DNA from 3 places in the Hahella sp. CR1 genome. Region 2 is predicted to be linked to each of the others. Evidence: riboswitches for the same ligand, from Rfam matches in the RefSeq annotation. Region 2 holds a riboswitch; each other region holds the start of a gene.
The links. A riboswitch is a leader RNA that binds a small molecule or an ion and turns the genes downstream of it on or off. The one in region 2 is predicted to bind cobalamin.
Positions count from the first base shown of each region.

Region 1: another riboswitch for cobalamin. It lies ahead of ONV78_RS15215 (TonB-dependent receptor); the one in region 2 lies ahead of ONV78_RS02590 (ribonucleoside-diphosphate reductase subunit alpha).
Region 3: another riboswitch for cobalamin. It lies ahead of ONV78_RS04555 (CbtB domain-containing protein); the one in region 2 lies ahead of ONV78_RS02590 (ribonucleoside-diphosphate reductase subunit alpha).

Region 1 is NZ_JAPELK010000005.1:440,049-444,222, forward strand. It holds gene phhA (phenylalanine 4-monooxygenase) at 1-518, opposite strand, end outside; gene ONV78_RS15205 (phospholipase D-like domain-containing protein) at 757-1,440, opposite strand; gene ONV78_RS15210 (DUF3012 domain-containing protein) at 1,716-1,904, shown strand; cobalamin riboswitch at 2,049-2,246, shown strand; gene ONV78_RS15215 (TonB-dependent receptor) at 2,357-4,174, shown strand, end outside.
Region 2 is NZ_JAPELK010000001.1:581,580-585,753, reverse strand. It holds gene ONV78_RS02590 (ribonucleoside-diphosphate reductase subunit alpha) at 1-1,817, opposite strand, end outside; cobalamin riboswitch at 1,942-2,164, opposite strand; gene ONV78_RS02585 (hypothetical protein) at 2,243-2,542, opposite strand; gene ONV78_RS02580 (pilin) at 2,789-3,760, shown strand; gene ONV78_RS02575 (hypothetical protein) at 3,764-4,174, shown strand, end outside.
Region 3 is NZ_JAPELK010000001.1:1,006,561-1,010,734, reverse strand. It holds gene cobD (threonine-phosphate decarboxylase CobD) at 1-292, opposite strand, end outside; gene cbiB (adenosylcobinamide-phosphate synthase CbiB) at 293-1,237, opposite strand; cobalamin riboswitch at 1,341-1,553, shown strand; gene ONV78_RS04555 (CbtB domain-containing protein) at 1,578-1,754, shown strand; gene ONV78_RS04550 (CbtA family protein) at 1,876-2,679, shown strand; gene ONV78_RS04545 (ATP-binding protein) at 2,684-4,174, shown strand, end outside.

The DNA of each region.
Region 1 (4,174 bases), on a different contig from region 2:
GAGTCCATCAGGCCGAACTCGACGGTGAACCAGTACAGCCGCGCCAGGAAGATACGGTCTTCCTTGGAGGCCGAGTAACCCAGCTTGCCGTACATTTGCGTGAATTCCGCGAAGTAGGGGTTGGTCAGCATGGCGCAGTGACCGAATATTTCATGAAAGATGTCCGGCTCCTGCAAATAGTCCATTTCGTCTGGCGTACGAATAAAGGTGGCGCAGGGAAATTTCTTATTTGAGAGCAGGTCGAAGAAGGTATCGAAGGGGATTAATGCGGGCACTTGCGCCACTTCCCAGCCGGTTTCACGGCGTAATACGGAGGAAACGTCCTCTAGTTGGGGGATACGGTCTTCGGGTAAATCCAGTAACTTCAGTCCATGAAGATATTCGTCGCAGGCCACATTGCGTATGACCTTGTCTTGTCGTGTGATCAGCTCACGCCAGACGGCGTGCTCCGAATCGGGGTAGGCGATAAAGCCGGATGCGTCAGGCTCTCTCGCAACATACTTTGTACCTTTGCCCATTTTCTCACCTCGTGACGTGTCAGGAAGGGTGTATTCCATGGCACTCTTATTATTCTACCGGCTTGTGGCCGGCTTAATCTGGCGGCCGTCAGTTGGGTTGGACGGCGCGAGGTCGGATTTTTTTCCGGCCGGGCCTTCCTCTGATTAAATGACAATCCGCAGAATTTGTCTATACATTGCTAATAACGGCTGGCGATTAACGAGGGAGGTTTAATGACAATTCTTTAGCGAAGACTCCTTAGTCCGAGAAGGTGCGCCACAGTTTGGCGAACTCTCCGGAGAACTCCCTGACGAGGCCGGGGTGGTCGGTCACTACGATGTTTTCCTGGTTATAAGTGCTGGCGCTGCGGGTCCAGTTAAAACTGCCGTGAATCAGGACGCTGTCATCGATAAGGGCGAATTTATGATGCATATGGTGGGGTTCATCGTCCATCTTCACCAAAATGCCGGCATCTTTGAAACGATCAATGTCGCTGCCCAGGTCAAAGGATTTGTCATTGTCCGTGATGATGCGGATTTTTAGCCCCCTTTTGTGAGCGTTAATAATTTCATCTGCGATTTTGTCATCGGAAATGGTGAATACGCAGATTTTCAAACTGCTTCGAGCATTGCGTATGCGTTCTATGATTGCGCGACGGCATTGCTCCCCTGGGCTGAAATAGGCCCGTGTTAGATTGCTTTCCTCCTCGCCAGAGTCCAAAGCCTTGATTACCCGCTCCAGCCATTTCAGCGCCCTGAGCGCACCATCGCCGCCATTGACGATCAATGGACGGGTCAACTCAAAGGCGCGATTACGCATAAAACGCACCTGATCCGGCTGTAAAGTCTCAAGCATCGCCAGCAACGCCTGTTTCTCAGCATTATCGAACCTTTCATCCGTGAGGGTTTGTTGGAGGAAAAAAGTCAGTTGATCCAGTTGCATGGGGAAAACGCCTTATTGCTAAAAATACAAGCGCACAGTCAGCGCTATAGGTGTTTGCTTTGTTCTATCTATAACTAAAAAAGCTTGCATGAAATGCCTTTAGATATCCAGCCTGCTCGGATGGCGCGCAGGTTGAGATAACTCGATAGAAACTTTTTCTGTCGTATCGGAAGCTGGTGCTGAAATTTATCGCCTAAAGTCTCCAAACATGAGCGCTCTCCCTTGTATACTTGCTCGCTAAATATGAATTGATGACTTGTTATTCAGGATTTCCTATGGCGATTAAACGCGTATCTTCTTGGCTATTGGTGGTGGGGTTGAGCTTGGGCGCTTTGGCCGGTTGTTCTCCAGAGGTGGGGAGCAAGGACTGGTGTGAGGATATGGCGACCAAGCCGAAGGGCGACTGGACGGCCAATGAGGCGACGGATTACGCCAAACACTGTCTGTTCCGCTCTGACAGCTAAGCGAGCAGCCCCAAACCTAAACTTTGGGATAAGTGGACCAGTTTTACATTTTGATAGTTATCAACAGGTTGTCGTCAACTTGGAGCCTGTTGTTTCCGTGAGGCGCTTTGTGCGCCTTGACTTTGCCGGGGCGGCCATTTAGCTTACGCCCCCATTGCATCAGGTGTCCCACGAACATTCGTTCACGGGATGAAACGGGAAGTCGGTTAAAATCCGACGCTGCCCCCGCAACGGTAAATGAGTCAAACGACAACCCCCTGTCACTGCGGATTCGCGGGAAGACGTTGTCGCCGGTTACGCCACTCATGAGCCCGGAGACCGGCCTGACGCCTGCTTATCGCGTGGCATAGCGGAGGGCTTTGCCGGGACTCGTCTGACTCGACTCCTTTCCCTCTTTGCTTGTATCCGCTGCGCAACAATTGCATTCACTGGCGCTATTCTTTCGGAACATTATGAGGCTTGTAACCCTTTTGCTTTTAGTTGGCTCACAACTGACCGGCGTTCGCGCGGAAGAGTTGGAGCCTGTTGTCGTCGAAGCCAAGGCTCCATCTGCGGATGAGATTGACGCCGAGTATCAAACTGGCTTCGTGAAGGTGATCAAGCGCGAGCAATTTGACTCGAAAGTCGCGACCGTCGCAGACGTGCTGAAGAATGAAACCGGCGTTCAAGTGCGTCAGAGCGGCGGACTGGGGTCATACTCCGCCGTTTATCTGCGTGGCTCGACCAGTAAGCAGGTGAACGTTTATCTTGATGGCGTATTGTTAAACGACGCGACTGGCGGCTCGGTGGACTTGAGCCAGATATTGCTGAACGGCATTGAGCAGATTGAAATTTATAAGGGCGCAACGCCAATTCAGTTGGGTTACTCTGGCGTTGGCGGCGCCATTAACATCAAGTCCCTTCGCTTCAGCAAACCCCTCAGGCAATTAAGTCTTGGGTATGGCTCATTCAACAGTCGCAAAGGGGCGCTCACATTCGCCGATAGCGTTGGCGAAACCAACTACCTGGCGTCCCTTGATTATCTCGGCAGTGATAACGACTTCGAGATGCTGAACAACAACCAGACCGAATTTAACCCCTACGATGACCGTGTGGAACGTCGTCGCAATGCGGATTTCAGTCAGTTCAACGGCATGCTGACGGCGGAGCGCAGCCTGTCGGATCGCACGGACTTGCAACTGATGGCGCAACATTTCAATAAAGATCAGCACTTACCTGATATCGCCAACCTGGAGAGTACGCGAACCAGTCTGGATACGGACTTCACTCGTCTGCAGAGCAAACTGAGCTTTGCCCGAAATACACAGGAAAATTATTCGGGGCGCATTTTCTGGTCCACACAAGAAGAGCGTTATGACGACAGTCAAAGCCGAATCGGCCTGGGCGTGCAGAAAACGCGCGCTGACACAGATGTGGTCGGCGCCGAGTTATATGGCTCCTATTCAATCGGTCTGCATCTGCTCTCCGCTACGATGGAGGCGCGCCGGGAAACATATCAGGAAGAGGACCTGACCGGACGCAGCCAAAAGCAAGAGTTTGAGCGCATGACCTACTTACTGGGCGTTCAGGATGAGTGGGCGGATGCGGAAGATATCTGGTTGGTGCGTTTGAGCGCACGCCAATATTTTCTTGAAGACGAAACCCCTGTTGCATCCATGAGCGGGCGCACGGAGGCGGCTTCTGACAGTGCACAGTATCACTCATTGCAGGCGGGCGTTCGTTACCGCCTGACAGATTGGCTGTCGCTCAAGACCAATGCATCCCGGGATGTGAGGTTCCCTCAGTTAGCGGAGAAGTTCGGCGATAGAGGTTTCTTCATTGGTAATAGTGAGTTGCAACCGGAAACAGCGTTGAACGGTGACATCGGATTTGAAGTGGGCGTAGATAGTTTTAGTGTTTCTGCGGCCTATTTCTATCGGGATTTAAAAGATGCTATCGTCCCCTCTTATGACTCAAGGGGAGTCGGCCGCTTTGAGAATGTTGGCAAAGCAAGGGTTAGCGGAGTGGAAGTGGACGCCATGTATCGACCTGTTCCCGCCTGGACGTTTATCGCCAGAAGCACCGCCCAGGACACAGAAAACCTGTCAGACGCCCGTGACCTGCACGGCAAGCAACTGGCGGGCGCTTACACCTATTCCCACTTTTTATCCGCCGCCTGGAGTATCGGTCGCATCACTACCTCCGTTGAGTACCGCCATGAATCCGGGGCGTATTACGACAGCGCTCAGGAAACGGAAGTGGAAGATCAAAACATTGTCGATGTGGTGGGC
Region 2 (4,174 bases):
AGATTGACTGAGCCCAGGTTACACACCGCAATTTCGTCCTGGCTGGTGTTCAGCGTGATCTCCGTACACAGGTTCGAGGAGTGCACCACGCCAACGTGTTGCTGCGGCGAACGCAGGTTACAGGGGTCCTTGAAGGTCACCCAGGGATGGCCTGTTTCGAACAACATAGAGAGCATCTTGCGCCACAAGTTCTGCGCAGACACTTTCTTGAACAGGGTGATAGCGCCGCTTTCCACCAGAGATTCATAGTGGGTGTAGCGCGCTTCAAAAGCGGAGCCGTATAAATCGTGCAGATCCGGCGCATCGCTGGGTGAGAACAGCGTCCACTCCTTGTCCTCAAACACCCGCTTCATGAACAGGTCAGGAATCCAGTTGGCGGAGTTCATGTCATGGGTGCGGCGGCGTTCATCGCCGGTGTTTTTGCGCAGTTCCAGAAACTCTTCGATATCCAGGTGCCAGGACTCCAGATAAGCGCATACCGCGCCTTTACGTTTGCCACCCTGATTCACCGCCACCGCCGTGTCGTTCACGACCTTAAGAAACGGCACCACGCCCTGGGACTTACCATTGGTGCCTTTGATGTGGGAGCCCAAAGAGCGCACCGGCGTCCAGTCATTACCCAGACCGCCCGCCCATTTGGACAGCAGGGCATTGTCCTTGATCGCGCCATAAATACCCTCCAGATCATCCGGCACTGTGGTCAGATAGCAGGATGACAATTGCGGACGGTTGGTGCCGGCGTTGAACAGCGTCGGCGTGGAGCACATGTAATCAAAAGAGGACAACAGGTTGTAGAACTCAATCGCGCGGGCGTTGGGATCATCTTCCTGCACCGATAATCCCATGGCGACGCGCATGAAAAACGCCTGCGGCAATTCCAGACGGGTCTCGCGCCAGTGGATAAAGTAACGATCGTAAAGGGTCTGTAATCCCAGGTAGGTGAATTGGCGGTCACGCTCAGGCTTCAGCGCAGCGCCCAGTCGTTCCAGATCGAATTCGAGCAGACTAGGCGACAGCAGTTCATGTTCGACGCAGCGTTCAATAATGGCGCGGAACGCAGTCGGATACAGTTCCGCCATTTCAGTTTCCGTGGCGGACGCTGCGATATTGAGATAGCTCAGCGATTCTTCACGCAAACCGTCCAATAACAAACGGGCGCACACATAGGAATAGTTGGGCTCTTCTTCGATCAGCGGACGCGCCGCCATGACCAGCGCAGCGTTGACGTCTTTGTGTTTGACGCCGTTGTACAGGTTTTTCAATGCGCCCTGCAGGACTTTCTCCTCGCTGACGCCGTCCAGATCCGCGCAGGCATCGCCAATCACCGTGCGCAAACGTCCCATGTTTAGCGGCGCTTCCGTGCCGTCGGCGAATTTCACATTGATATCAGGATGCGTCTCCCCCGCCTGCTCGCTTGGCGCTGGCGCACGCTGACGGGCATGTTCTTCACGATACAACACATAGGCGCGAGCCACTTTGTGGAAGCCGCCGCGCATCAGGCCCAATTCCACCAGATCCTGAATTTCTTCGATGTGCACCGAACCGCCTTCGGGGCTGCGGCGACGCAGACGCGCCACGATATCTTTAACCAGTTTTTCTACGGAATCCCGCACACGGGGCGAGCCGGACGCGGATTGTCCTTCCACCGCCAAAAACGCCTTGGTCACCGCCATAGCGATTTTGCGGTCGTCAAACGGCGCGGCCTGACCGGTGCGTTTGATCACCTGCAGCAGGGCGTTATGAGTGTGTGACTCGGATGATACAGATGGGGAGCTGGAGGCGCGCGCCTCGCTGGGGGACGAAAAACTGCCGGTCATGGAATTGTCCTCTATCGCGTGTTCTGGCCGAACCTCCACGATTAGGGACATAAAGCGACGCGCAGACAGGACGAAAATCGCCTCGCACAAAGCGGCGCTTTATCATTACCCTGAGTCGCGAAGGCATGAATAACTTCAGCATGGCAGGTCTTCGGACTCGGGGGCGTTTACACGTTTTTGCGAACCTACGGCGACCGCTTCCCATCCTCTTTCAGGACAGTGCGTGGGCGTTTCCACCCGCGTCGCTTTCGTTCCCCCACACCGCTGCGCGTCAGTACCGGACTCTCACCGGATTCCCTCTTAGCACAACCTTTGAACAGGCGTGAACCATAGCTGAGGCACAATATATTGTTTTGACTACTAAAAGTAAATACTAGATGTAGAGGCAACGCCATACAGCAAAACCGTGGGCGTATGGGGTGAAATCAGGCCAGAATGACAGCGAATAAGAACTTTTTCAGTAGCGCTTGGACGCCTACGCCGATGATGATAAGAATAAAAATCTCTGAATAGGCATCCGCTTTGGTAATCAGCTTCAACGCAACCAAATAGAACCCAATAGCGAGAAGAAAACCAGGCAATCCATAGACAAAGTGTACAATCAAAGCCGCCGTAAGAACGATCAAGAATGCCTCAATGAACGCCAGCGAGACTTTCAACAACTTGGCCGCAGCGAACAGGCAAGCGCCCTCTATCAAAGCGCCTATGATTAGATTCAAATCCATGAGAATTCCCAAAAGGCGGTCATTCTAAACAGTAAACCGACGCAGTCAATACAGCTAAGCCACACTGACATCCCTAACGGCGAAGTTCACACATCCACGATTTTCATGGCGGTCGAGCAGCCGAAGTTTGCCCAACCTCATTGTCATCCCCAGAAAATAAACAGGTAATTACCTGAATCAAAAGTAGTTCAGGATGCAAATCAGCTAAACTGCTAATAATTTTCTTCTTCGCATTAAGGACTGGCTTTGCCTGAACGCCGCCGCTTTTTCAAAGAAACACTGACGCCCTATTTTGCGCCGCCGATGTGGTTGCACTGTCTTTTGTACGTGTTAACGCTGGGCGTGTACGAACTATTCTGGCATTACATGAATTGGCGCAAGTATCGGCTTATATCGGGAGATCCTATCTGGCCGCCGCTGCGCGGGCTGTTCTTTTATTTTTTTATTCCTTCTCTGGTTAGTAATCTCGCGCGCAGTTCCTCCTTGGCGGGCCGCTCTGATCCTTTGCTTGGTCCATGGACCAGCGCGTTATATCTTGCGGTGGCGATAACCGCCGCTACGCTCGCACAAGCATTGAATCCTTTATTTATACTGCCCTCCTTCTTCTTCCTGACCTATTTGAATTGGCGGGCGCGGTGGATCAATCAGCAGTTCATAGCTGTTCCAGCCCAGTCGAGCGCCGACGTCTCTGCGCTCAGTGTCAGCTCACCACAGCAACCAAATGGCGCTTCCCTCGTTTTTAAACCGTCTTTTCAGGCTGTCGGTAGCTTTCGTTGGCTGGAGATTCTTACCTGTATCGCCGTGATTTGCATCGCTTTGACTGTCGCACTAGACGCCGGGCGTCACGCTACGATTAAAGCCCGCCTGACCGAAGCCTTTGGTTTATTGGAAGGAATCAGAGTGGACATGGCGGAAAAATACGCCTTCTCCGGGGCCTGGCCGGAGCGAGAAGAACTACATGCGCTGAGTAACGTCGAGGCGATCTACTTCCAATCAACGGAGCTCGATTCAAGCGGCGCCTTGCACTTCACCCTTTCCCCTCGAGCGGGAGAAGCGCCAAGGACCATCAGCTTTCGACCGGTCGTCAGCAATCCCGATGGCGCATTGCGCACCCTGGGATGGACATGCGCGTCAGCGCACTCGGGTCCACGCAAAATCTACGGCGACGACAAAAGCTCGCTGCCTCCGGAGCAACTCCCTTATATCTGTAGAGGTTAAACCGTGATCCTTATTTCTTCGCCAAACTCAAATCTGAGCCAATTGTTGCGACATTTGAACCATCAGGTCCAACAAGGGCTTTCTCTGGAACAGGCGCTGGCCAGACTGGAGCCTCTCCTGCCGGCTCACGCACAGCCTCAGGTTGAGCAACTGAAAAAAGTATTGCAGGGTGACGTCAGCCTACATGCGACGCCTTACCAGGACAGTCCCTTCTACGACATAAGTCGCCTCGCCGCCATTGTGCGCGCCAAAGGCGGCTCGCTTCCCGGTTTTCTGGAACGCTATATCACTCACTCTCACGCCATGGAAGTCTCTTGGCGAGGCGTTTGGGACGGATTGCAAAGTCTGCTTGGCTACGTCTTTGCTCTGCTAATCATCACCATCTTTGTTTTCAGCATCCTGCTCATCAAGGTG
Region 3 (4,174 bases), 420 kb from region 2:
GAATCGCCCATTGCGTACCGGGAATCGCCAGCAGGGAATCGGTCCCGTAATAGGCGCTGGCGGCCTGTTGCAGCGCCGGGTCGGGATAAGGCAGACGTCGAAACACCTCTGCCGGAATGCTTGTCAGCGGATAGGGAAAGGGACTGACGCCAGTGGACAGATCCAGCCAGTCATCAAGGGCGATACCGTAGCGTTGGCTGTACTTTTCCAGGTCGCCGCCATGGACGGGAACCGGTTCTTCCGCCTGGAGCCCTGCATGGCCAGCCCCGTTGTCGAAATCGCTCCCGTTCATTCAGACCACTCCCCACAACCACAACGCGCCCGCTCCCAAAGCGACCATCGCCGTCCACAACGCCAGAGAGCGATTGATGAGCCCACAGGCGCGTTCAATGGATTGCGCCGTGGCGGCGTCGCCGCAGCCCAGTGAAGGACGATACTGCAGACTGCCGTGATAGGTCGCCGCGCCGCCGAGTCGCACCCGCAGCGCGCCCGCGCCCGCCGCCATCACGGGTCCCGCATTGGGGCTTTTCCAGTGTCCGCCCTGGGCGCGCCAGCATCGCAGGGCGCTGTCCAGCGCGCCGCAACAGGCGTAACTGAACGCCGTCAGTCGGGCGGGAACCCAATTCAACAGATCATCCAGCCGCGCCGCCGCCCAGCCGAAATAGAAATAACGCGTGTTTTTATAGCCCCACATCGCATCCAGGGTATTGCTGAGGCGATACATCACCACACCGGGAACGCCGGCGAGCAGGAACCAGAAAATGGCGGCGAAGATGGCGTCGTTGCCGTTCTCCAGAGCGGATTCCGTAGCGGCGGAGGCGATCTCCTCCTCCCCCAGTTCCGCTGTGTCGCGACTGACAATCATGGACAGACTGCGCCGCGCCGCCGCCGCGTCATGCCTGCGCAATGGCGCGGCCACCTGACGCACATGCTCCAGCAAACTGCGCCAGCCGATGGCGAGATAAAGCACGAAGGCGGAAAAGATAATGTGTCCCCAGCGGGAAGATTCGCTCCACTCGTTCGCGAGCCAGGCGAGCGCCGCCCAGGGCAAAATCGACGCCGTCACCGCCGCCGCGCCAAGCGCGCGGGTTGCTGTTGAAGAGAAGTCGGCAATGCGAATCGCTCCTTCCACCCAACCGGCGTAGCGCCCGAAACCAACCAAAGGATGCAGCCGGCGCGGTTCTCCCAACAGGGCGTCGAAAGACAGGGCGAGGACAAGAATCAGCAATGTATCCATTGGTCAGTATGCGCCAGGCTCATGATGAGGCGGCCTATTCTCACCATGGTCCGCGCGCATTGCAACCCGCTAACTTGTTGACTTCCCCTGCGTTCAGCCAATAGCATATCCCGCTGACCAAGGTGCTCGACCGCGAGATAATCGGGAAATCTGGTGCGCGATACGCTAATCCAGTGCTGCCCCCGCAACGGTAATCGAAAGTAATTTGCTAACGCCACTGTGTCGTCAGTTTTGACATGGGAAGGCGCAAATGTTGTGTCGAAAATGCTTCGACCTTTCGTAAGCCCGGAGACCGGCCTTGCTTTATCCACTGCAGTTCGTACGGGTAGGTGCGCAGATCATGCAAACTAAAAATCTCTCTCTTCCATTGCTGGCTTCCAATAACGCAGCGCTACAACTTATCGGCGCCATGTGCTTCGGCGGACTGATTCTGTTCGCAGTGGGCTTTCTGTCCATGGATGCGGCTCACAACGCCGCTCACGACACCCGGCACGCGTTTGCTTTCCCCTGTCACTAACAGTTACTGAATTCTGAGGCCCTGCCAGGGCCAGACGTTCGCCTGTCCGTCTTGACGCCGCACCTCATGTGCGGCGCTTGCGCGCATAGCGACGTCACACCGCATTGCATGAGGAAGAGACATGTTGTTTCAGCGTATTATCCTGGCGTCGCTGCTGGTTGGCCTGTTGGCTGGCGGGCTGCTGAGCGCCGTACAACACTCCCAGGTCACCAGCATTATTCTGGAGGCGGAAACTTACGAAGGCGGCGAGGAGCCTGAGCCGGTCGTAGTGGAAGATCACCAGCATGCGGCGGCGGACGCCCATCACTCCCACGAACACGACCACGGCGGCGCCGAAGCCGGCGGCCATCACCACGGCGACGACGCCTGGGCCCCGGAAGACGGCGTGGAGCGCACCCTTTACACCCTGCTAGCCAACGTGCTCGCCGGCATTGGCTTCAGTGCGCTGATGCTGGCCTGTATGTACGCCGCCAGACTCAGCGGCAAAGGCGGCGCAGGCTGGGGCGCGGGATTATTGTGGGGGCTGGCGGGCTATGGCGTGTTCTTTGTCGCTCCCGCCCTGGGGCTGCCGCCGGAGATTCCCGGTATGCAGGCCGCCGCACTGGAAAATCGCCAGTTGTGGTGGATCGCCACCGCCTTGGTCACCGCGGTCGGTTTCGCCTTGCTGGCGTTCGCGCCGAGATGGAAAAAGCTGGGCGGACTGCCCCTGCTGATTATTCCCCATCTGGTCGGCGCGCCGCACACCAATGCACCGGAGTTCGCCGCCTCCAACCCACAGGCTCTGCAAGCGCTAGAGTTGCTGCATCATCAATTCATTACCGCCGCCACCCTGACCAACGCGCTGTTCTGGGTGATCGTCGGGCTGGCCTGCGCCTGGTTCCTGCGCCGTTGGAGCAGCCAGGACGCCGCCCTGCAGGCGCGCTGAGTCAATGGACGTCGCCGCCCAGCCCGCCCTCGCCGCCTACCCTTTCGCCGCGGTTGTCGGCCAGCAACCGCTTAAAACCGCGTTGCTGCTCGCCGCCATCAATCCCCATCTGGGCGGCGTATTGATCAGCGGTCCCCGCGGTTCAGCCAAATCAACGCTGGCGCGGGGACTGGCGGATTTATTGCCGGAGGCGGCGGACAAGTTCGTCACCCTACCTCTGGGCGCGTCTGAAGAACGTCTGATCGGCAGCATCGACTTGCAACAGGCCATGGGCGAACGACGCGTACAATTTAATCCCGGCCTGTTGGCCAAAGCTCACGGCGGCGTGCTCTATATCGATGAAGTCAATCTGCTGCCCGACCCCTTGGTGGACGCCCTGCTTGATACGGCGGCCTCAGGCGTGAACTTTGTCGAGCGGGACGGCCTCAGTCACAGCCATCCGGCGCAGTTTATTCTGATCGGCACCATGAACCCGGATGAAGGCGAACTGCGCCCGCAGTTACAGGACCGTTTCGGTCTCGCCGTCACTCTGGATGAAACCTATGACGTTGAACAGCGTATGGCTATCGTGGAGCGCCGCCTGGATTTCGAACAGGACCGCGACGCGTTTCAGGCGCAATGGCACAACACACAGCAAGAGCTGCAGACCCGCATCGCCGCCGCCCGCCAACGTTTACCACAGGTTCTCTGCCCGACGGACATACAACGGGACATCGCCAGCCAGTGCCTCGCCGCTGGCGTAGAAGGCGTGCGCGCGGACATTTGCTGGCGCCGCGCCGCCATCGCCCACGCCGCCTGGAGCGGTCGCGACGAGGTCAACGCCGAAGACGTGGCGGCGACGCGCGCGTTCGCGCTTAGCCATCGCGCCAATCATCAGGATACGCCGCCGTCTTCGACCGGTTCGCCTCCCTCACAAGGAGGCGGCGGAGACGCCAGCGGCTCAGGGGGGGCGTCACCCTCCTCGTCCTCTGGCACCTCCGGCGACTGGGGCGCCATGCCGCCGCAATTGATGGCGGCGGACAAGCCGGTAACGCCGCAACTGCCTGAGATCCCAACGCGACGTTCACCGTCCTCCCGTCGCGACAAACAGCGCGGCGGCGCGGAGCAACGCCAGGGCGCGGCCCTCGGTCGCGCGCAACGCAGCCGGCAGGCGCTGTCCTCACGCCCGGACTGGTTCGCCACGCTGGTCCATCCCGACAATCGGGACGACGGGTTGCTCGAAATACGCTATCAACCCCGTCGCCAGAGTCGCGACACCTTGAACTGCGTCCTGCTGGACACCTCCGCCTCCACCCTGAGTCAACGCGCGCTGGCGCAGGCGAAAGGGGTGATTCTGGGACTGGCCCGACAAGCCTATCTGGCGCGGGAGAAACTGGCCGTGCTGGCGTTTGGCGCGCAGCGCGCGGAGTGGGTGATCCCCTGCCGGCGCGCGCCCAAAGATATCGTCGCCCTGCTTGACGATCTTCCCGCTGGCGGCGGTACGCCGCTGCGACAG